Regions from separate parts of the Streptomyces sp. NPDC031111 genome, predicted to be linked through region 2. Evidence: riboswitches for the same ligand, from Rfam matches in the RefSeq annotation. Region 2 holds a riboswitch; each other region holds the start of a gene.
The links. Region 2 has a riboswitch for cyclic di-AMP ahead of ACZ470_RS04585 (transglycosylase SLT domain-containing protein). Riboswitches for the same ligand answer to the same signal wherever they lie in the genome.
Positions count from the first base shown of each region.

Region 1: it holds a riboswitch for cyclic di-AMP, as region 2 does, so the genes downstream of both, ACZ470_RS05565 (C40 family peptidase) here and ACZ470_RS04585 (transglycosylase SLT domain-containing protein) in region 2, are expected to answer to the same signal.
Region 3: it holds a riboswitch for cyclic di-AMP, as region 2 does, so the genes downstream of both, ACZ470_RS31835 (transglycosylase family protein) here and ACZ470_RS04585 (transglycosylase SLT domain-containing protein) in region 2, are expected to answer to the same signal.

Region 1 is NZ_JBVIGS010000002.1:397,153-404,931, forward strand. It holds gene ACZ470_RS05545 (helix-turn-helix domain-containing protein) at 1-368, shown strand, start outside; gene ACZ470_RS05550 (DUF397 domain-containing protein) at 365-607, shown strand; gene ACZ470_RS05555 (C40 family peptidase) at 604-1,626, opposite strand; gene ACZ470_RS05560 (hypothetical protein) at 1,991-2,344, shown strand; gene ACZ470_RS05565 (C40 family peptidase) at 2,375-3,559, opposite strand; cyclic di-AMP (ydaO/yuaA leader) riboswitch at 3,567-3,723, opposite strand; gene pcrA (DNA helicase PcrA) at 3,983-6,463, shown strand; gene ACZ470_RS05575 (M23 family metallopeptidase) at 6,513-7,779, opposite strand, start outside.
Region 2 is NZ_JBVIGS010000002.1:195,008-202,786, reverse strand. It holds gene ACZ470_RS04600 (ABC transporter ATP-binding protein) at 1-57, opposite strand, end outside; gene ACZ470_RS04595 (LolA family protein) at 114-1,334, opposite strand; gene ACZ470_RS04590 (polyprenyl synthetase family protein) at 1,572-2,582, opposite strand; cyclic di-AMP (ydaO/yuaA leader) riboswitch at 3,155-3,325, shown strand; gene ACZ470_RS04585 (transglycosylase SLT domain-containing protein) at 3,329-3,823, shown strand; gene ACZ470_RS04580 (HAD family hydrolase) at 3,787-4,659, opposite strand; gene ACZ470_RS04575 (GNAT family N-acetyltransferase) at 4,892-5,962, shown strand; gene ACZ470_RS04570 (glycosyltransferase family 2 protein) at 5,980-7,263, shown strand; gene ACZ470_RS04565 (polysaccharide deacetylase family protein) at 7,260-7,779, shown strand, end outside.
Region 3 is NZ_JBVIGS010000019.1:98,963-106,741, forward strand. It holds gene ACZ470_RS31825 (cytochrome P450 family protein) at 1-918, shown strand, start outside; gene ACZ470_RS31830 (transglycosylase family protein) at 1,066-2,100, shown strand; cyclic di-AMP (ydaO/yuaA leader) riboswitch at 2,306-2,475, shown strand; gene ACZ470_RS31835 (transglycosylase family protein) at 2,480-3,178, shown strand; gene eno (phosphopyruvate hydratase) at 3,435-4,715, shown strand; gene ACZ470_RS31845 (FtsB family cell division protein) at 4,817-5,293, shown strand; gene ACZ470_RS31850 (DUF501 domain-containing protein) at 5,323-5,913, shown strand; gene ACZ470_RS31855 (Ppx/GppA phosphatase family protein) at 5,910-6,851, shown strand; gene ACZ470_RS31860 (NAD(P)/FAD-dependent oxidoreductase) at 7,295-7,779, shown strand, end outside.

The DNA of each region.
Region 1 (7,779 bases), 200 kb from region 2:
GGCGCAAGGTTGGCGTGATGTATGGCTTCCTCATCTACGAAGCTGCGCTACGTACTGGTGTAGGTGGAGAGGACGTCATGCGTCGCCAGTTGCGTCATCTGACCGAAGTTGGTCAGCTTCGCAACGTGTCGATTCAGATCTTGCCGTTCGGTCGGTGCGGAGGGGTTGCGCTCAGCGGCCCGATCGTCCTGCTGGAGACGGAGGAGCACGAGCTCTATGCCTTTGCCGAGGGGCAGGGGACGAGTGCGCTGTACGTCAGCCCTGGCAAGGTCAGTGAGTTGTCGCGTAAGCATGGCATGATCCGCATGCACGCTCTCAGTGTTGAGGAGTCTGCCGAGTTCATCAGAGGGGTGGCTGAGAGGCAGTGAGTGAGCGCTTGACGTGGTTCAAGTCCAGCTACAGCGACAGCGAAGGCAGCAACTGCCTCGAAGTAGCCCTGGACTGGCGCAAGTCCAGCCACAGTGACTTCGAGGACGCTGCCTGCGTCGAAGTGGCCGCCTGCCCCCACACCATCCACGTCCGGGACTCGAAGCTCGGCCCTCAGGGCCCCCGGTTCGCCGTCACCGGAGGTGCCTGGGTCGCCTTCGTCACGTACGCGCGTACTTAGGTCACGCGCGTCGCGCCCGCGAAGGGCATCTCGTCGATGGGGGCCACCCGTACCGGGGCCGAGGGGTTCGGGGCGTGGATCATTCGGCCGTCGCCGACGTAGATGCCGACGTGGCTGATGCCGGAGTAGAAGAAGACCAGGTCGCCGGGGAGGAGTTCGGAGCGGGGGATACGGCGGCCGGCGTCGATCTGGGCGTAGGTCGTGCGGGGGAGGGCGACTCCGGCGGAGCGGTACGCGGCCTGGACGAGGCCCGAGCAGTCGAAGGCGTCGGGGCCGGTCGCGCCCCAGACGTAGGGGCTGCCGAGCTTCTGGTGGGCGTAGGAGACGGCGGCCGCCGCGCGAGGGCCGGGGGCCTTGGCGGTGGTGGGGGTCGGGGCGGTCGAGGAGCCGGGGGTGAGTCCCGCGCGCTGCTCCGGTGTCAGCCGGGACAGCAGGCGGCGGGCCTCGGTCAGCTTGGCGTCGACCGTCTTCCGGTGCCGCTTCAGCTCGGCCCTGCGGGACGTCAGCGAGGCCACCTCGACGCGTGCGGCACCGCGCAACCGCTCGATCTCCCGGAGCTGTTCGCGCACGCGCCCCACGGCCGCGTTCTGGCGACTGCCCGCCCGCTCGGCCAGCGCGGCGCCCTCCAGATAGCCGTCGGGGTCCTCGGAGAGGACGAGCTGAAGGGCGGGGTCCAGGCCGGCGCCGCGGTACTGCGCCGCCGCGACCGAACCCAGGGCGGCTCGCGCGGAGTTGAGCCGGTCCTTCCGGCGGGCCGCCTCGTCCTGGAGGTCGCGCAGCCGCCGCTGCGCCGAGTCGGCCTTCTCCTTCGCGCCGTTGTACTTCTCGGTGGCGACCTCCGCCTCCCGGTGGAGCCGGTCCACGTCGGCCTTCACCCGGCCCGGTGTCGGCTGCGGTTCGGCGTGTCCCGTCCCGTCGAGGCCGGTCGCGGTGGCCGCGCCGGCGAGGGCGATGGCGGCGGCCGTGCGGGCCCTGGTGCCGCCCGTCACGCGCTGCCGGGTCCTGCGGTGCGCTGCCACCTGGACTCCTGCTCCTTTCCGACGACCGCCGGGAGCGGACCCCCGTCCGTCGGTCCGGCGGCGGGGGGTGCACAGGGGGAGCCGTCCGCCGCCGGACCTTTCTCGGCGGTGGTGGCCGGCTGCCGCCCCTGGTCCGGGCGGCGGTGGAGAGCCGGTCACCTGGGGGAGGACGCTAGGCCCGGCCGCGCCGCCCCGGTAACGGGTTGTGCGGAACTGGCGCGACCGGACCGACGGGTGACCGTAAGTGACCGCGATCCGGTCCCGGCTTCGTCGCCTTCACTCTGTGTGATGACCGATGTGGGGAAGGGCGGGGAGGTGAGGGCGGCGGACTGCTATGGGGTGGGGATGGTTAGGCTCCGGCCCCATGGACGTACTCATCCACCTCTTCGTCGGTCTGCACATCATCGGTATCGCCTCGCTCCTCGGCGGCTTCCTCACCCAGATCAAGGCGATGGGCCAGGGCACCGCCCGGTTCGTCCCCGCGATGCTGCACGGCGCGCTGACGATGCTGGTCACCGGTGTGGTGCTGGTCGGCCTCAACCAGGCGCAGGACTACTCCGTCGACAACATCAAGATCGGCGTGAAGCTGGCGCTGCTGATCGTGATCCTCGGCCTGGTCTATGTGAAGCGGGACGAGGAGAAGGTGGACAAGGGCATGTTCGGCCTCGTCGGGCTGCTGACCACGGCGAACGTCTTCATCGCCGTGCTCTGGACCTGACCCCTGTCCACCTCCGGCGCCCGGTGACGATCAGGCCGGGCGCACGATGCTGTGGATCGAGGACTCGCCGTCGTAGTAGATCGACTCCTCGCGGACGTACGTACCGGGCTTCGGGGCGTGGATCATCATCCCGTTGCCGATGTAGATGCCCACGTGGGTGATGTCGTCGTAGAAGAAGACCAGGTCACCGGGCTGGGCCTGGGAGACGGGGACCGTCGTGCCCGCGTCGACCTGGTCGTAGGTGGTGCGCGGGATGGTGACGCCGGCGGCCTTCCAGGCGGCCTGGGTGAGGCCGGAGCAGTCGTAGGAGCCGGGGCCGGTGGCGCCCCAGACGTACGGCTTGCCGATCTGCGCGCGGGCGAAGGCGAGGGCCTTCTCGGCCTTGGCGGCGTACGAGGAGTCGGTCGACGTCGACGGGGAGGTGGTCGAGCCGGAGGACTCGGACGAGCCCGAGGTGCCGCTGTCCTGCTGGGCCGCCTCCTGCTGGGCGGCCTCCTCCTCGGCCTGCTGCTCCGCCTGCTGCCGGGCGAGCTCGGCGGCCTTGCGGGCGGCCTCCTCCTGCTTCTTCTTCTCGATCGCCGCCAGCCGCGCCTTCTCCTCGGCGGTCAGCTTCGACATCAGCTCGCGCGCGTCGGCGAGCTTCTTCTGGACGGTGGCCTTGGCCGTCTTCAGGTCGCCCTGTGACTCGGTGAGCGTCTCGAGGCTCTTGGTGGCCTCCTGGCGCTTCTTCATCGTCTGGGACTGCTGTGTGACGTAGTCGTCGACCGCCTGCTTCTGGCGGCCGGTCATCCGGTCCATCACCTGGCGCTGGTCGAAGATGTCCTGCGGCGTGTCCGCGAGCAGGAAGGTCGCCGTGTCGGGGACGCCGGCACCGGTCCGGTACTGGGCGGCGGCGAAGGAACCCAGCTCCTCCCGCGCCTCGTTGAGCCGCTGCGTGCGCTTGGCCACGTCGTCGAGGAGGGTGTCGACGCGCGTGCGCTGCTTCGCGGTCTTCTCCTTGGCCGCGTTGTACTTCTCGGTCGCCGACTCCGCCTGGCGGTACAGGTCGTCGACCTTCTTCTCCACCTCCTCCAGGCTCGGCCTGTCGTCCGAGGGGGCGGCGTTGGCCGTCTGGGACAGCAGCGCCACGGAGGTCAGGGCGGCGGTGGCGAGGGCCGGGGTCCGTATGCCTGCCACGCGCGGGCCGGGGGTGCGCGACTTGCGGTGCGACGCCAAGGGAGGCGACTCCTTCCAGTGCTCCGCCTACCGGGTTAGCTGTCGGGTTCGGGCGGGTGGTGCTTCGGAAGGGTTGCCCTACGGCCGCTCCACGAAGGAGTGGGCCGATTCACCCCAAGGTCTCGGTGGGTCCCCGGCTCCGGCTGCCACGGCGGGCAGTGACGGACTCGGCGGGGGCCGCGCGGCCCGGCGGGGTTCGCCGGTGGGGGTCGTACGGCCCGCCCGCACCGTAGCCAACTGGTGTGGCGCCTGTGAAGGTTGATGGGTGATATGCCCGATACATTTTCGTGACCTTGTGCGTCCGGTCACTCAGGGTGCGGGTGCGGTGCCGGCGGGTGTGCGTTCCGGCCCGACGGCCGGAAACCAGGGATGTTCCCGGGGTGGCCCCGGGTTGTCGGTGCGGCGCCCTAGACTCGGAGAGCGATGAGCAGCCTCTTTGACGACAGCTTCCTGGCGGACCTCCAGGCCCAGCGGGGCCCCTCGGACGAGCCCCCGCCACCGCCCGAGGACGAGCACGTACCGGAGCAGATTCCGGACGACCTGTTCGGCGGGAAGTTCGACGTGCCGCCGGAGAGGGACGCCTACTACCGCGACGGCGCCCCGCGCCCGGTGATCGACTCCGCCGCGCTGCTGGAAGGGCTCAACGACAACCAGCGCGCCGCCGTCGTGCACTCCGGCTCCCCGCTGCTCATCGTGGCCGGCGCCGGCTCCGGCAAGACCCGCGTGCTCACCCACCGCATCGCCCATCTGCTGGCCGAGCGGCACGTCCACCCGGGCCAGATCCTCGCGATCACCTTCACCAACAAGGCCGCGGGCGAGATGAAGGAGCGCGTCGAGCAGCTCGTCGGCCCGCGTGCCAACGCCATGTGGGTCATGACGTTCCACAGCGCGTGCGTGCGCATCCTGCGCCGCGAGAGCAAGAAGCTCGGCTTCACGTCGTCGTTCTCGATCTACGACGCCGCCGACTCCAAGCGGCTGATGGCCCTGGTCTGCCGCGACCTCGACCTCGACCCCAAGCGCTTCCCGCCGAAGTCCTTCAGCGCCAAGATCAGCAATCTGAAGAACGAGCTGATCGACGAGGAGGACTTCGCGGCCCAGGCGGGCGACGGCTTCGAGAAGACCCTCGCCCAGGCCTACGCGCTGTACCAGTCCCGGCTGCGCGAGGCGAACGCCCTCGACTTCGACGACCTGATCATGACGACGGTCAATCTGCTCCGCGCCTTCCCGGACGTGGCCGAGCACTACCGCCGCCGCTTCCGCCACGTCCTGGTCGACGAGTACCAGGACACCAACCACGCCCAGTACGCCCTGGTCCGCGAGCTCGTCGGCACCTCCGAGCACCCGGTCGACGTACCGCCGGAGGCCGAGGTCCCGCCCGCAGAGCTGTGCGTCGTGGGCGACGCCGACCAGTCGATCTACGCCTTCCGCGGCGCGACGATCCGCAACATCCTCCAGTTCGAGGAGGACTACCCGGACGCGACGACGATCCTGCTGGAGCAGAACTACCGCTCCACGCAGACCATCCTGAGCGCCGCCAACGCCGTCATCGAGCGCAACGAGTCGCGCCGGCCGAAGAACCTGTGGACCAACGCCGGCTCGGGCGCCCGGATCACCGGGTACGTCGCCGACACCGAGCACGACGAGGCGCAGTTCGTCGCCGACGAGATAGACCGCCTCACGGACGCGGGGGAGGCCAAGGCGGGCGACGTCGCCGTCTTCTACCGCACCAACGCCCAGTCCCGTGTCTTCGAGGAGATCTTCATCCGCGTCGGCCTGCCCTACAAGGTCGTCGGCGGCGTCCGCTTCTACGAGCGCAAGGAGGTCCGGGACGTCCTGGCCTATCTGCGGGTGCTCGCCAACCCCGAGGACTCGGTGCCGCTGCGCCGCATCCTCAACGTCCCCAAGCGGGGCATCGGCGACCGCGCGGAGGCCATGATCGACGCCCTCGCACAGCGCGAGAAGATCAGCTTCCCGCAGGCGCTGAAGCGCGTCGACGAGGCGTACGGCATGGCCGCGCGGTCATCGAACGCGGTGAAGCGGTTCAACACGCTGATGGAGGACCTCCGTACGGTCGTGGATTCCGGGGCGGGCCCGGCCACGGTGCTGGAGGCGATCCTCGAACGCACCGGCTACCTCGCCGAGTTGCAGGCCTCCACCGATCCGCAGGACGAGACCCGGATCGAGAACCTCCAGGAACTCGCCGCTGTCGCCCTGGAGTTCGAGCAGGAGCGCGGGGAGGGCGAGTCGGTCGCGCTGTCCGACTTCCTGGAGCAGGTCGCCCTGGTCGCCGACTCCGACCAGATCCCCGACGAGGACGAGGACGGCTCCGGCGTCATCACCCTGATGACCCTGCACACCGCCAAGGGACTGGAGTTCCCGGTCGTCTTCCTCACCGGCATGGAGGACGGCGTCTTCCCGCACATGCGCGCCCTCGGCCAGACCAAGGAACTGGAGGAGGAGCGGCGCCTGGCGTACGTCGGCATCACGCGTGCGCGGGAGCGGCTGTACCTGACCCGCTCGACGCTGCGCAGCGCGTGGGGGCAGCCCTCCTACAACCCGCCCTCGCGGTTCCTGGAGGAGATCCCGGCCGCCCACCTGGAGTGGAAGCGGACGGGGGCGAGCGGGCCCGTGTCCTCCGGCCCGGTGTCGGGGGTGGCGGCCTCGCTGTCGTCGTCCCGCTCCCGCTCGTCGGCTTCGGGAGCGTCCGGCTTCGCCACCCGGCGGACATCGGAGAAGCCCGTGGTGTCGCTGGCGGTCGGGGACCGGGTCACGCACGACCAGTTCGGGCTCGGCACCGTGGTCGCCGTGAAGGGCACGGGGGCGAACGCGGAGGCGACTATCGACTTCGGGGAGACCAAGCCCAAGCGGCTGCTGCTGCGGTACGCGCCGGTGGAGAAGCTGTAGCGGCGGGCCGCGACCCGTCGGGGGGACGGTCCTACGGGGCCTCCGGCTCCTACGACGGGTCGAGGCCGTGGCTGCGGAACCAGGCGAGCGGGTCGATCGCCGAGCCGCCGCCCGGGCGGACCTCGAAGTGCAGGTGCGGGCCGGTCGAGTTGCCCGAGTTCCCGGAGAACGCGATCCGGTCGCCGGCCTTCACGGTCGAGCCGGAGGGGATCTGGTAGCTGGAGAGGTGGCAGTACCACGTCTCCGTGCCGTCCTTCGCCGTCACGATCATCATGTTGCCGTAGGCGGAGTTGTACTGCGTGCGCACCGTGCCGTCGGTCGCGGCCATCACCGGCGCACCGTACGAGACGGGGAAGTCGATGCCGGTGTGGACGGACATCCAGTTGATGCCGGACTGGCCGTAGTAGGCGCTGAGTCCGTGCTGTGCGACGGGGAGCGCGAACTTCGGACGCAGCCGCTCCTTGCGGGCCGCCTCCTCCGCCGCCCGCCTGCGCTCGGCCTCCTGCTGTGCCTTGAGGTCGATGCGCTCCTGGGTGCGGCTGGCCCGGTCGGCGAAGTCGTCGGCGCCGGCGGCGAGGCTTTCGAGCTGGGTGTCCAGCTTGATGTTGGCGGCGGACGGTTTCACCGGCTGGGCGTCCGCGGCGGTCGTCGTGGTGTCCTGGCCGCCGTCGTCGGTCAGGCCGCCGACCGAGGCCGCGGCGATACCGGCGACGCCCATCACGCACGCCGAGGGCACGGCCACCGTCAGCAGCGCGGAGCGCTTGGCGGGCGTACGGCGGCGGGACCGGGAACCGGAGCGTGAGGCCGCCCGCGGCGCCGGGACCGGAAGGGACTCCTCCTGCTCGTCGAGCAGGGACACCGCGGGCATCTCACCGGTGTCGGCGGGCCCGTCGGCCTCGGGGTCCGCGGGGGACTCCTGGTCGAAGGACTCGAACGACTCGGTCTGCGGCGCGTAGGCGTCGGCCGCGGGCTCCTGGGCGGCCGCCTCGCCGCCGTCGGAGTTCCACTGCGTGGCGTCGTAGACGCCGCTGTCGAAGGTCTGTGTGCCCCAGTCCCACTGTTGGGTGAGGGCGGCGGGGTTTCCGGCCTGGTCGGGCTGGAGCCACTCACCGGAGTCCCACTGGCCGCTCGCCTCCGGGGAGGTGGCCTGCGGCGGGATCATCGTCATCGGATGCTGACCGGTGGTCCAGGCGGTCGCGTCGTAGCCGCCGGTGTCGTACGCGGACGGCTGCTGGACGGCGTACGCGTCGTACTGCCCGGTGTCGTGGCCGCCCGTGGTCCAGTGCGCGGTGTCGTAGCCGCCGGTGTCGTGTCCG
Region 2 (7,779 bases):
GATGACCCCCTCACCCGCGTGCGCCCCGTCCGGCTCGCTGGCGGACGCCTCGCCCATCGGCTCCCTCGTTCCCTGTCACGTCGTCACATCGTCACGTCGTAAGGCCCCGGGCTCTACTTCCCCGAGTTCGCCGCCTTCACGAGCGCGTCCTTGGTGACCGTGCCCGCGTAGACCTTGCCGTCCTCGGTGATCAGGGCGTTCACCAGGCGGGTGCTGAACACCGTGCCGGTGCCGAACTCGCCCTTGACCTGGTCGCCGAGGGAGCCGAGGAATCCGCCGAGGTCACCGCCGGCCCCGCCGGTGGGCAGGCCGCCCTCGGCGCCGGTGTCGAAGGTGGCGATGGAGTTCCAGCCCTCGCCGAGCATCTTCAGGCCGTCGAGTCCCTTGCCCAGGTCCTCCTCGGACTTCGGGGCCCGCTCCGGCCCGCCCGAGTGCTCCCGGCCGTGGTCGAGTTCGCCGTCCTCGGTCACCTTGGCGCCCTTGGGCGGGGTGAACTCGAACGTCGACGCGGCGGGCCGGTCGAAGCTCACCTGGGTGAAGCCGACGTCCACGACGGCGGCGCCGCCGCTCGCGGGGGTCAGCGTGAACTTCAGCGGCAGCCCCGTCCTGTGGTCGACCGCGATGCTGATCGCGCCGATCGTGGAGCCGGACTGCTTGGGCTTGACGACCAGCTTGTACGCGTCCCGGCCGGCCACCTGGGCGGTGCCGTCGACGGTGACGGACGTGGTGTCGTCGACCGACTTCAGCGCCTCCTCGGCGAAGTCGTCCGGGGTGGCCGGGGGCCGCTGCTCGCGGTCCTGGCCGGACTCGTCGACCGTGCCGTGGTAGACCTCGTTGGACGCGCTGTCGTAGCCCCAGACGTCCTTGCCGTTGTGGATCAGGCTGTACTCGGCGGCGTTCTCCAGGAGCGACAGCTTCTGCCGGTCCGGGCCGTCGGTCGCGACGCGCAGGGTGTGCGTGCCGGAGGCCAGTTCGGTGAGCTTGGCCGAGGGGTCGGCGGAGGAGCCGCCGTCCTCGCCGCGCTCCATGGCGCCGGAGGCGAGGCTGCTCTCCAGGCCGCCGAGGTTCGGCAGACCGAGGTCCGTGGTGATCTTCACGGTGCCGGACAGCTGCTCCACGTCCGACTTCGCGATCTTCTCCATCAGCTGCGCGGCGGTGATCTCCGGCAGGTCGGGGTCGCCCGAGTCGGCGATGGCGGGGACGAGCCCGATGGTCGCGGCCGCCACTCCCATCACCGTGACCGGGACGACGTACCGCGCGGCCCTGCGCCGCCCCGCGCGCGGCTCGTCGACCTCCCTCGCGGTCGTCATGTCGTCGGAATCGTACGGTGCCATGTGTGCCCTCCGTGGTCGGCGGCGGCTTCCGTCTCGTGTCCTCGCACCAGTCTCACCCTGAGCCGCCATTCTCACCCGAACCGGTGAGAAGTGGTGTTGTCCGTCGTTGTCCATCTGACCAAATCCGGCAGGCGGATTCGTCAGACCCCGGACGCAACTCCACGTACTGCTGCGGTATGACACGGGGGGCGGTTTCCTCCCCCGACCAGTAGGGGTCGGGGAGGAGTTCGGGCCGGCTCAGCCCGCGCGGTGCACCACCGCGTCGCACAGCTGCACCAGCGCGGCCTTCGCCTCGCACTCCCGCAGCGGGGCCAGTACCGCACGCGCCTCCTCGGCGTAGCGCACGGTGTCCCGGCGGGCCTGGTCCAGGGCCGGGTGGGCGCGCAGCAGCCGCAGCGCCTCGGCGTGCCGGGCGTCGTCGGTGAGGTCGGAGTCCAGCAGCTCGCACAGGGCGATGTCCTCGGCCAGTCCCAGCCGGGCCGCCCGCTCGCGCAGCCGCAGCACGGGCAGGGTGGCGATGCCCTCGCGCAGGTCGGTGCCGGGGGTCTTGCCGGACTCGTGGGAGTCGGAGGCGATGTCCAGGACGTCGTCGGCGAGCTGGAAGGCGACGCCGAGCCGCTCGCCGTACTGGGTGAGGACGTCCACGACCGTCTCGTCGGCGCCGGACATCATCGCGCCGAAGCGGCAGGAGACCGCGACCAGCGAGCCGGTCTTGCCGCCGAGCACGTCCAGGTAGTGGTCGACCGGGTCGCGGCCGTCCTGCGGTCCCGCGGTCTCCAGGATCTGACCGGTGACCAGCCGTTCGAACGCCTCGGCCTGGACCCGCACGGCCTCCGGTCCGAGGTCGGCCAGGATGTGCGAGGCCCGAGCGAAGAGGAAGTCGCCGGTGAGGACCGCGACGGAGTTGCCCCAGCGGGCGTTCGCGCTCGCGACTCCGCGCCGCACCTCGGCCTCGTCCATCACGTCGTCGTGGTACAGCGTGGCCAGGTGGGTCAGCTCCACGACCACGGCCGACGGCACGACACCGGGCGCGTAGGGGTCGCCGAACTGGGCGGCGAGCATCACGAGCAGCGGACGGAACCGCTTGCCGCCGGCCCGCACCAGGTGCTGGGCGGCGCCTGTGATGAAGGGCACCTCACTCTTGGTGGCCTCGAGCAGCCCCTCCTCGACAGCCGTCAATCCGGCCTGGACATCGGCTTCCAGAGCCTGGTCCCGCACGCTCAGCCCGAACGGCCCGACGACGGTCACGAGGGGTCTCCTGTCTGCTGGTGTCCACTGGTGATTACACGGTTTGTCGATAGGTCGCTGCCATCACTCAAGTCAGCGTATCCGGTCACGTTTCGATCACCGCCAGCGCCCAGGGTTACGGGCAGGGCGCTACGGGATCGAAAGGCGAGCGATTTTGATCGGTTGATAACAACGGACATTCCCTGACTTTCACGGACGTAGCGATCGACTCCTCGGCCCGGCCTCCGGCCCGCCGTCCGGACCGCTCCTCGCCGCGCGAACCATCCTGCCCGCCCCGACGTCCGATTTGCCGCAAATACCAAGCGAATTCCCCTTGGCGAGAAATGCGCTCGCGAGTGATCCCCAGTGAAGTGGGTCACGCGCACCCCGGTACCCGCACCACGGGCCTTCACTCCCCTTTCCCCCTTCCACAGAGTGGAGTTGACCCTTGGCACTCGCAAAGGATCAAGCGCCCAAAACACCCCAACTCAAGATCAAACGGCGTGATGCGTGACGGCCGCACTTGTTCCCGACATGTGCTCTCGCATACGTTCCCGGCCTGCCGGGTGGACGCCGAATCCTGCCGCCGCCCGCATCAACCACCGACGATCACTCATGACGGCAGGAGCGGGGGACCCAGGTAAGCCGCCGGGCCGGCCACGCGCCGGAACGGCTAGGGGTGAAGCCATGCCCGCAGGGGCACGGCCGGGCACTCTCCCGCCCGAACCCGACAGCTCACCTCGCAGGCGTAGGAGAGGAACCCAGACATGCCCACTTCCGGTCTGCACCGCCGCTTCGGCAACAGCCGCCTCGTCCGCTCCCTCGCCGTCGCCGGCACCGGCGTCGCCATGGTCGCCCTGCCGCTGGTCGGCGCCACCGGCGCCTCCGCGGCCACCACGGCCGACACGACGACCACCACGGCCGCCGCCACGACCGCCTACCCGGACAACCTCGACGGCTGGATCCGCGAGTCGCTGGACGTCATGGCGCAGCACGGCATCCCGGGCAGCTACGAGGGCATCCACCGCAACATCATGCGCGAGTCCTCCGGCAACCCGCTCGCCATCAACAACTGGGACTCCAACGCCGCCGCGGGCACCCCGTCGAAGGGCCTGCTCCAGGTCATCGACCCGACCTTCGCGGCCTACCACGTGCCCGGCACCGCCTTCGACCCGTACGACCCGGTCGCGAACATCACGGCGGCCTGCAACTACGCGGCCGACCGCTACGGCTCCATCGACAACGTCTTCGGCGCGTACTGAGCCACCCGCTGACGGCCCAGCACGGCCGTCTTGTCGAACAGTCGCTCGAGGACGACGGCCACGCCGTCGTCCTCGTTCGACGTGGTGACCTCGTCTGCCACCGCCTTCAGCTCGGGGTGCGCGTTGGCCATGGCGACGCCGTGGGCCGCCCAGTCGAACATGGGGATGTCGTTCGGCATGTCGCCGAAGGCGATCGTCCGCGCCGGGCTCAGCCCCAGGTGCTCGGCGGCCAGCGCCAGTCCCGTCGCCTTGGTCACCCCGCACGGCTGGAGCTCCACGGTGCCAGGACCCGACATGGTGACCGTGGCCAGCGAGCCCACCACCGACCGCGCCGCCGCCGCCAACGCGTCGTCGGACAGGTCCGGGTGGCGCAGCAGCACTTTGCTGATCGGCATGTCCCACAGCTCGGCCCGCCGCTCCACCCGTACGGCGGGCAGGGTCGGATGCGGCATCAGATAGCCGGGCTCGATCAGCGTCAGCCCGTCGACCCCGTCCTGGTCGACCGCGGCGTACACCTCCCCCACCTCGGCCTCGATCTTGCCGAGCGCGGTCTCCGCCAGTTCCCGGTCCAGCGTGACGGACCACAGCATCCGGTCCGCGCCGGCGTCGTACACCTGCGCACCCTGGCCGCACACCGCGAGCCCCGTGCAGCCGAGGTCGTCCAGGAGCGGACGCACCCTGGGGGCCGGTCGCCCCGTCACCACGAGGTGCCGGGCACCTGCCCGCTCCACCCGCGCGAGCGCGGCTAGGGACCGGTCGGACAGGGTGTCGTCGCCGCGCAGCAGCGTCCCGTCCAGGTCGGTGGCGATGAGTGAACAATCGGTGGGTGCGGCCATGATCAGAGAATACGGACAACACGACGGCGCGATTCACCGTGCATCACCGTGTACGGAACCGCTCGCTTTCCGTGCGCTTCCGCTTCCGTCATCGCCGGGTACGGACCGGTTCAGGACTCTTTCACCGTTTGGCAAGAACATGGTCCGCTATCTACCGTCCCCCCGCTCCGGGGCGGTACCTTCCAAGAGTCCAGGGGGGACTTGATCGGGGGGTCAGGTGAGCAGTGGACGCATGCGCGTGCTGAGGCCGGAGGAGCTCAGCGAGGGGGAACGGGAGCGCTGGCGGGAACTGCGCGCCGCGACGGACGCACCGCGCAACCCCTTCATGGAACCGGAGTTCACCGTCGCCGTGGGCCGGGTGCGTGCGCGGGCCCGGGTCGCGTCGCTGTACGAGGGCACGGAACCGGTGGGCTTCCTTCCGTACGAGCGGGGCGCGTGGGGGCAGGGCCGGGCGATCGGGCTCGGGGTGTCGGACTGCCAGGGCGCGGTCCTGGCTCCCGGTGTCGCCCTGGAGACCGGTGAACTGCTGCGCGGCTGCGCGGTGTCGAGCTTCGTCTTCGACAACCTGGAGGCCGACCAGGGGCTGCTGGTGCCGTACGCGGCGGAGGAGCACGCCACCTATGTCATCGACGTGGAGAAGGGCTACGAGACGTACGAGTCGGTGCTGCGCACCCAGTCGCCGAAGTTCCTGAAGACCACGCTGGCCAAGGAACGCAGGCTGGGCCGCCAGGCCGGGCCCGTGCGGTTCGTCTTCGACGAGCGCGACCCGGCCGCGCTGCGCGCGCTGATGGAGTGGAAGTCGGCGCAGTACCGCAGGACCGGGCGCCGCGACCGGTTCGCGCGGGAGTGGATCGCCCGGCTCGTGGGCCGGCTCGCCGAGACCCGGGCCCCGCAGTGCACGGGCACGCTGTCGGTCCTGTACGCCGGCGAACGCCCGGTCGCCGCGCACTTCGGGCTGCGTTCGGCGTCCGTGCTGGCCTGCTGGTTCCCGGCGTACGACCCGGAGTTCGCGAAGTACTCGCCGGGTCTCGTGCTGCATCTGCGGATGGCCGAGGCGGCGGCGGCCGAGGGCATCGGGATGCTCGACATGGGGCGCGGGGCGGCCGAGTACAAGGACTCGCTGAAGACCGGCGAACGCGCCGTGTACGAGGGGGCGGCCACCCGTCCGGGCGTGGGCGCCGCGCTGCACTGGCTGAGCCGCGAGCCCGCGCGCCGCGCGCAGGGCTTCGTCCGCGCCCGCCCGCGCCTCGCGTCGCTGGCGTCGCGGACCCTGAAGGGCGCGGCACGGCTGCGCCGGTCCTGAGGAGGGGGGAGGGACGGATGTCCCGGAGAACAGGCACGCAGGAGGAGATACGACGGTTCCTGGCCATCGGCGCGGTCCAGGTGGCCGACCTGGACCTGGCCGGTGACGAGGCCGTGCTGAGACCCGGCCCGGGAAGCCCGCCGGTGACGCACGGCGAGGTGTTCCTGCTGGTCAGACGGTCGGGCCGCCCGGTGGGGACACTGCTGACACACGTACCGGAGGGGCCGGACCCGCGGGCGGTGCTGACGGAGGCGGCCTCCGGAGTTCCGCGGGAGGCCGAGGGCGCGGGGGGCGCCGCGGAGCCGCCGTACGCCTCGGTCGTCGTGGCCACCCGGGAGCGCGCCGGGCAGCTCGCGCGGGCGCTGGACTCGCTGCTCGCGCAGGAGCATCCGCGGTTCGAGGTCGTCGTCGTCGACAACGCGCCCGTGACCGGCGAGACCCGTGAGCTGGTGGAGCGGAAGTACGGCGAGCGGGTGCGGTACGTGTGCGAGCCGGTGCCCGGACTCGCGACCGCGCACAACAAGGGGCTGGCCGAGTCGCGGGGCGAGGTCGTCGCGTTCACCGACGACGACGTGGTCGCCGATCCGCGCTGGCTCACCGAGCTGACCGCGCCGTTCGCCGCCGACCCCCGGCTCGGCTGCGCCACCGGACTGATCCTGCCCGCCCGGCTGCGCACTCCCGCCCAGGTCCTGCTGGAGAGCCACGGCGGCTTCGCGAAGGGCTTCACACCGACGACGTACGACCCCGGGGACCCGCCGCGCGACGAGCCGCTGTTCCCCTTCACCGCGGGCCGCTTCGGCTCCGGCGCGAACATGGCCTTCCGTACGGAGGTGCTGCGCGGCGTCGGCGGCTTCGACCCGGCCACGGGTGCCGGGACGGCCGCCCGGGGCGGCGACGACCTCTACGGATTCGTCCGCGTCCTCGCCCAAGGGCACCGGCTGCGCTACACGCCGTACGCGCTGGTGTGGCACCACCACCGGGAGACCTGGGCCGACCTGGAGACCCAGGCGTACGGCTACGGCGCCGGCCTCACCGCCTACCTCACCGCGATCCTGGTCAACCGCCCCGCGCTGCTGCCGGCGTTCCTCGCCCGGCTGCCGCGCGGTCTGGCCCACGCCCGCGCGCTGACCGAGGCGCGCGACTCGGACGGCGGCGGTGCGCCGGGCGGGCACGACACGCGCACGCATCCCTGGCCGCGCCGTCTGTCGCGGCTCCAGCGCAGGGGAATGCTGTACGGACCGCTCGGTTATCTGCGGGCGCGGCGGGCCCTGGCGGGCGCCGCCGGAAGGGGGACGAGATGAACCCGGCCGCCATACCCGTATTCCTCTACCACGCCGTGATGGACGATCCGCCGGACTGGATCGCCGAGTTCACCGTCACGCCGAAGGAGTTCGCGTCCCATCTCGACGCCGTCCTGGACAGCGGCCGCACGCCCGTCACCATCAGCACCCTCGCCGCGCATCTCGCCGGACGGGCGCCCCTGCCGCCCCGGCCGGTACTGCTCACCTTCGACGACGGCTTCGCCGACCTGCCCGGTCCCACCGCCGAGGCCCTGGCCGAGCACCTGCTGACGGCCACCGCGTATCTCACCACCGGCGCCATCTCCCCGGGCGGCCGCAGTCTGCTGCCGCCCGCCCCGATGATGAGCCTGGACCAGGTCGTGGAGCTGGAGCAGGCCGGTGTCGAGATCGGCAGTCACACGGTCACCCACGCCCAGCTCGACACGCTCACCGCCAAGCGGCTCCGTGCCGAACTGCTCGACTCCAAGGCCGTACTGGAGGACACCCTCGGCCACTCCGTGCCCCACCTCGCCTATC
Region 3 (7,779 bases), on a different contig from region 2:
CGGGTGCGGGAGCTCACCGACGGGCTCATCGACCGGTTCGCGGACAACGGCTCCGCCGACCTCATCCACGAGTTCGCCTTCCCCCTCCCCATCTACGCCATCTGCGACCTGCTCGGCGTCCCGCGCGAGGACCAGGACGACTTCCGGGACTGGGCGGGCATGATGATCCGTCACGGCGGAGGGCCGCGCGGTGGCGTCGCCCGGTCCGTGAAGAAGATGCGCGGGTATCTCGCCGAGCTGATCCACCGCAAGCGCGAGGCGCTCCCCGCCGACCCCGCCCCCGGCGAGGACCTCATCTCCGGCCTCATCCGCGCCTCCGACCACGGTGAGCACCTCACCGAGAACGAGGCCGCCGCGATGGCGTTCATCCTGCTGTTCGCCGGTTTCGAGACCACCGTCAACCTGATCGGCAACGGCACCTACGCCCTGCTGACCCACCCCGGTCAGCGTGAACGTCTGCAACGGTCCCTCGCCGCCGGGAAACGCGGTCTGCTGGAGACCGGCGTCGAGGAACTCCTGCGCTACGACGGTCCGGTGGAGCTGGCCACGTGGCGGTTCGCCACCGAGCCGGTCACCATCGGCGGGCAGCACGTCGCGGCCGGTGACCCGGTCCTCGTCGTCCTGGCCGCCGCGGACCGGGATCCGGAACGGTTCGCCGACCCGGACCTGCTCGACCTCGGCCGGCGCGACAACCAGCACCTCGGATACGGCCACGGCATCCACTACTGCCTGGGCGCCCCGCTGGCCCGCCTGGAGGGCCAGACCGCGCTCGCCACCCTGCTGACCCGTCTGCCGGACCTGCGGCTCGCGGTGGAACCGGCCGAACTCCGCTGGCGGGGCGGCCTCATCATGCGCGGACTGCGCACCCTCCCCGTGGAATTCACTCCTGTCCCCACGGCAGGACCCGCGCAAACATGACACGCCCTCAACTCTGTGATCTTCACGTGATCTGCGCGGCATGAACTTGTGACAAGTGATCGTCTGCCGATACGTTCACCCATCAAGTGCGGTGTATCGGTATCCCTTCGCCGCGCCGGTCATTGCTGTCTCGCGAAAGGTCTCCGCATGCTCTCCGGGAACGGTCGGCACCGTCGCCCCCGCCAGGCTCCGGCTCTCCTCGTCGCGGCCGGAGTGACCGGCTCCGCCATCGCGATCCCGCTCCTCGGGGCGGGCAGCGCCAGCGCGGCCGACGGCTCGACCTGGGACCGCGTCGCCGAGTGCGAGAGCGGCGGCTCCTGGAGCCAGAACACCGGCAACGGCTACTACGGCGGCCTTCAGTTGACCCAGGACGACTGGGAGAACTACGGCGGCCTGGACTACGCGCCCAGCGCCGACCAGGCCAGCCGGGGCCAGCAGATAGCCGTGGCCGAGAGGGTCCTCGCCGACCGGGGGGTCGGCGCGTGGCGGGCCTGCGGACTGCTCGCGGGCCTGAACCAGGACTCGGCGTCGGCGGACATCGACACGGGCGTGTCGGAGGACCCGACGTCGGACCCGTCCGGCTCCTCGGACGACTCCTCCGACTCCTCGGATTCATCCGATTCCTCGGACTCGTCCGGATCGTCCCACTCCGGTGAATCGTCCGCTTCCTCCTCTCCGTCGGCCACCGCCGACCCGTCGTCCGATGGTGAGGATTCGGCCGATGAATCGGCTGAGTCGGACAAATCCACCGAGTCGGGCGGCGATTCGGACACCGGCTCGGACGACGGATCCAGCGCCTCCCCCTCCGCCTCGGCCACCCCGAAGAGTGACGAGTCGGACAAGTCCGGGCAGAGTGAAGGTTCTTCGGCGGTCACCGAGGGGCAGAACAGCGGCAATGGCCGCCACCGCGGCGCCAGTGCCGAGGAGGGCGCGGGTGCGGACCGCACGCCCGGTTCGTCCGGCCGGCATGCCTCGCGCGGAACCGACGCATCCCGCGACGCCGCCGACGGTTCGTACACCGTGCGCACCGGCGACAGTCTGTCGTCCATCGCCGACTCCCTTGAGCTCGACGGCGGATGGCGGTCGCTCTACGCCGAGAACGAGCAGGTCGTCGGCGCCGACCCGGACCTCATCCTGCCCGGCCAGGAGCTCGAGGTCGGGGTCGAACCGGGCGAAAGGTGACACCCGAAAGGGCATGGACGCGGCGGTAGTTGGCGTCATGGTTCGCGGTGAATGTCCGGTTTAAAGGCTGTGAGAGATAGGTCTCAGAAGCCCTGATCGTCTTTGAAATTCCGCGGATCGCGTGTCTACGGTCGTGACCGCTCGCCACCGCGGGCCCCGGCTGCCGCCACGCCGAATCCTGCCAGTGGCAGCACGGGAACAGTCGTCGCGTCATGCGCCGTAGGCAGGAGCGGGGGACCCAAGGTAAGCGCCGTGTCCGGGCAGTTGACGCCGGATCCGGCTTGGGGTGAAGCCGCGTCCCGGGAGGGACGTGGCCGGGCAACTCAACCGGCCCGAACCCGACAGCTCACCTCGCAGGCGTCGGTGAGGGGATCCATCCATGCTGTTTTCCGGCAAGGGCAAGCACCGTCGTCCGTCCAAGGCCACCCGCGCGATCGCCGTCGCCGGTGTCGCCTCCGCCGCCGTCGCCGCCCCGCTGATGGCGGCCGGCAACGCCTCCGCCGCCACCGCCTCCGAGTGGGACGCCGTCGCCCAGTGCGAGTCCGGCGGCAACTGGTCCATCAACACCGGCAACGGCTACTACGGCGGTCTGCAGTTCTCCGCCTCCACCTGGGCCGGCTACGGCGGCACCCAGTACGCCGCCACCGCCGACCAGGCCACCAAGGCCCAGCAGATCGAGATCGCCGAGAAGGTCCTCGCGGGCCAGGGCAAGGGCGCCTGGCCGGTCTGCGGCAAGGGCCTGTCCAACGCCGCCTACACCGGCTCCGCCTCGGACGACTCGGGCTCCTCGCAGAGCACCGGCTCCACCGAGACCCGTGAGGCCGAGCAGAAGGCGTCCCGCTCCGCCGAGCGCCCGGCCGCCGAGCCGAAGGCCGAGAAGAAGACCGTCACCACCCCGACCGGCAAGAAGGTCGCGAAGGGCGACGGCGAGTACAAGGTCGTCAAGGGCGACACCCTCAGCTCCATCGCCGCCGAGCACGACGTCGAGGGCGGCTGGGCCAAGCTGTTCGAGCTGAACGACGACATCGTCGACGACGCCGACCTCATCTACCCGGGCCAGCAGCTGCACCTGAAGTAAGCAGCAGCGGCCTCCCCGCTCCCCGCCCCGGTGCGTTTTCCCCCGTACGCACCGGGGCGGGGTTTTCACGTCATGACCGGCACCGGTTCCGTCCTGTTTCCGGGAAACGTCTTTGTTCCGTTCGGAAACAATTTACTCTCGGTTCTGTCCACGGGACGGTCGACCGCTGGCCGATCGCCCGGAGCCGGTTAGGCTCGGTCTCGCAAGACCCCCCGGGGTCCTGCTCACCCGCGTCACATCCAAGAAGGAGATGCTCGTGCCGTCCATCGACGTCGTCGTAGCCCGGGAAATCCTGGACTCCCGAGGCAACCCCACGGTCGAGGTCGAGGTCGGCCTCGACGACGGCAGCACGGGTCGTGCCGCCGTCCCGTCCGGCGCCTCCACCGGCGCCTTCGAGGCCATCGAACTCCGTGACGGCGATGCCAACCGTTACCTGGGCAAGGGCGTCGAGAAGGCCGTACTGGCCGTCATCGAGCAGATCGGCCCGGAGCTCGTCGGCTACGACGCCACCGAGCAGCGCCTGATCGACCAGGCGATGTTCGACCTGGACGCCACCGACAACAAGGGCTCACTCGGCGCCAACGCCATCCTCGGCGTCTCGCTCGCCGTCGCCCACGCCGCCTCCGAGGCCAGCGACCTGCCGCTCTTCCGCTACCTGGGCGGCCCCAACGCGCACCTGCTCCCGGTGCCGATGATGAACATCCTGAACGGCGGCTCGCACGCCGACTCCAACGTGGACATCCAGGAGTTCATGATCGCCCCGATCGGCGCGGAGTCCTTCTCCGAGGCCCTGCGCTGGGGTGCCGAGGTCTACCACACGCTGAAGAAGGTCCTGAAGAGCAAGGGCCTGGCCACCGGCCTCGGCGACGAGGGTGGCTTCGCCCCGAACCTCGGCTCCAACCGTGAGGCCCTCGACCTCATCCTCGAGGCCATCAAGGAGGCCGGCTACACCCCCGGCGAGCAGATCGCCCTCGCCCTCGACGTCGCCGCGTCCGAGTTCTACAAGGACGGCTCCTACACCTTCGAGGGCAAGGAGCGCTCCGCCGCCGAGATGACCGAGTACTACGCCGAGCTCGTCGACGCGTACCCGCTCGTCTCCATCGAGGACCCGCTGTTCGAGGACGACTGGGAGGGCTGGAAGACCATCACCGCCAAGCTCGGTGACAAGGTCCAGCTCGTCGGCGACGACCTGTTCGTCACCAACCCGGAGCGCCTGGCCCGCGGCATCGAGGAGGGCGCCGCCAACGCCCTGCTGGTCAAGGTCAACCAGATCGGCTCGCTGACCGAGACCCTGGACGCCGTCGAGCTCGCCCAGCGCAACGGCTTCAAGTGCATGATGTCCCACCGCTCCGGCGAGACCGAGGACGTCACCATCGCCGACCTGGCCGTCGCCACCAACTGCGGCCAGATCAAGACGGGCGCCCCGGCCCGCTCCGAGCGCGTCGCCAAGTACAACCAGCTGCTGCGCATCGAGGAGATCCTCGACGACGCCGCGGTGTACGCCGGCCGCTCGGCCTTCCCCCGCTTCAAGGGCTGAGCACCACTCCTGTAGGAAGCGTCGTACGTACGTCCCCGTACCCGGTCCCGTACCGTGTGCGGGGACGTACGCACGTATGACGGTGAACGAGAGGCGGAGCCATGGCGGTGAAGGACCGGGACCGTTTCTCCACCGCGACCAGGATCCGGCTGATCGGTGAGCAGACCGCCGCCCGGGTCTACCGCTCGCAGACCAAGCGCCAGGCCCGCCGCTCCCGGCTGACCGGCCGGGCGGCGCTGCTCGCCCTGGTGGTCTGCTCCCTGATCGTGGCCCTCGCCTACCCCATGCGGCAGTACGTCTCCCAGCGCGCGGAGATCGCCGACCTCCAGCAGGAGCAGGACGAGACCCGCCAGCGGGTCGAACGGCTGCGCGACATGAAGGCGCGCTGGCAGGACGACGCGTACGCCGAGCAGGAGATCCGCCGACGGCTGCACTACGTCATGCCCGGCGAGACCGGCTACATCGTCATCGACCCGGGTACGGCCCAGAAGTCCCGCACCGATCTCGAGGCCGCCGACCGCCCCTGGTACTCGAACGTCTGGGACGGCGTCGACAAGGCCGACGCCGCCGACCAGTGACCCTTTGCAGAAAGCCGTAGAAAGACACTATGGACACGCCCGCCCGTCGCCCGACCACCACCCCCCAAGGACAGCGCTCCGCGCTGACGTTGTTTGATCTGCCCACGACCCCGCGCACCGAGCCCACCGACGCGGACGTCGAGGCCTTCAAGCAGCAGCTCGGGCGGCCCCCGCGCGGTCTGCGCGCCATCGCGCACCGCTGCCCCTGCGGGCAGCCGGACGTCGTGGAGACCGCGCCGAGGCTGCCCGACGGCACGCCCTTCCCCACGCTCTACTACCTCACCTGCCCGAAGGCGAACTCCGCGATCGGGACGCTGGAGGCGAACGGCGTGATGAAGGAGATGACGGAGCGGCTGGCCACCGACCCGGAGCTGGCGGCCGCGTACCGCGCGGCGCACGAGGACTACATCCGGCGCCGCGACGAGATCGAGGAGCTGAAGAACTTCCCCAGCGCGGGCGGCATGCCCGACCGGGTGAAGTGCCTGCACGTGCTGGTCGCCCACTCGCTCGCCGCCGGCCCCGGGGTCAACCCGCTGGGCGACGAGGCGCTGGCGATGCTGCCGGAGTGGTGGCGCAAGGGCGCGTGCGTGACGCTGCCCGCGAAGGAGGACGGCAAGTGACCCGGGTCGCCGCCATCGACTGCGGTACGAACTCCATCCGGCTGCTGGTGGCCGACGCCGACCCCCGGACCGGTGAACTCGCCGATCTGGACCGGCGGATGACGATCGTCCGGCTCGGCCAGGGCGTCGACCGCACCGGCCGGCTGGCGCCGGAGGCGCTGGAGCGGACGTTCGCCGCCTGCCGCGAGTACGCGGAGATCATCAAGGAGCACGGCGCGGAACACCTGCGCTTCGTCGCCACCTCCGCCTCCCGCGACGCCGAGAACCGCGACGAGTTCGTGCGCGGCGTGCTGGACATCCTGGGCGTGGAGCCCGAGGTCATCACCGGCGACCAGGAGGCCGAGTTCTCCTTCACCGGGGCCACCAAGGAGCTGACCGGACGGACCGACCTGCACCGTCCGTTCCTGGTCGTGGACATCGGCGGCGGCTCGACCGAGTTCGTCGTGGGCGACGACCACGTACGCGCCGCCCGTTCCGTGGACGTCGGCTGCGTACGGATGACCGAGCGGCACCTGGTGCGGGACGGGGCGGTGACGGACCCCCCGACCGAGGAGCAGATCGCCGCCATGCGCGCCGACATCGAGGCGGCCCTCGACCAGGCCGAGGAGACGGTGCCGCTGCGCGAGGCGCACACCCTGGTCGGCCTGGCGGGCTCGGTCACGACCGTGTCGGCGATCGCCCAGGACCTCCCCGAGTACGACTCCGAGGCCATCCACCACTCCCGTGTCTCCCGCGAGCGGGTCCGCGAGATCACCGAGTGGCTGCTGCGCTCCACCCACGCCGAGCGCGCCGCGGTCCCGTCCATGCACCCGGGCCGGGTCGACGTGATCGGGGCCGGTGCCCTGGTGCTGCTGTCGATCATGGAGCGGATCGGCGCGGAGGAGGTCGTGGTGTCGGAGCACGACATCCTCGACGGGATCGCCTGGTCGGTGGCGTAGGTCTCCTTTGCTACTGACGAGTAGCCCTCCGCTGAGCAGTCGGGATAGCGTTTGAGCGACCCCCGGGGGCCCTTTTCGGGCCCCCTGGGGGGACCCCGCCGGGAAAGTTCGTGAAGTTCTTCACAAGGAATTGGCCCCGGAGGAACGAAGAACCGGGTTCGGTTGACCCATTCGGGCCCTCAACACCCCTTTGAACACGTTCAGAAGGTGTCGAAGGGGACCCGGCCGAAGGGTGCCGTGCGGACTCGGCGAACGGCCTCACCTCGGCCCCGGACCTACAGAGAGGCAGCTCACGCGGCATTGACAACGTCCTGTGCGGGGCTCCGGTTCCCGTTTCCCGCTGTGATGTGGATCAAGAAGCGCGGGATGGTAACACAGGCCCTGTCGAAGCTTGTGAAGGGGCGCACGAGGTACCCCCCTGAGGCGGGTGGATACTCGATGGCATGAGCACCACGGAGCGTCCCAGGATCCTCGTAGTAGGCGGTGGGTACGTAGGCCTGTACGCAGCTCGGCGCATCCAGAAGAAGATGCGTTACGGCGAGGCGACCGTCACCGTCGTCGACCCGCGGTCGTACATGACCTACCAGCCCTTCCTCCCCGAAGCCGCCGCCGGCAGCATCTCCCCCCGGCACGTCGTCGTCCCGCTGCGACGCGTGCTCCCCAAGGCGGAGGTCCTCACCGGCCGGGTCACCACCATCGACCAGGACCGCAAGGTCGCCACGATCGCCCCGCTGGTCGGCGAGGCGTACGAGCTGCCCTTCGACTACCTGGTGATCGCGCTGGGCGCGGTCTCCCGCACCTTCCCGATCCCCGGCCTCGCCGAGCAGGGCATCGGCATGAAGGGCATCGAGGAGGCCATCGGCCTGCGCAACCACGTCCTCGAGCAGCTCGACAAGGCCGACTCCACCACGGACGAGGAGATCCGGCG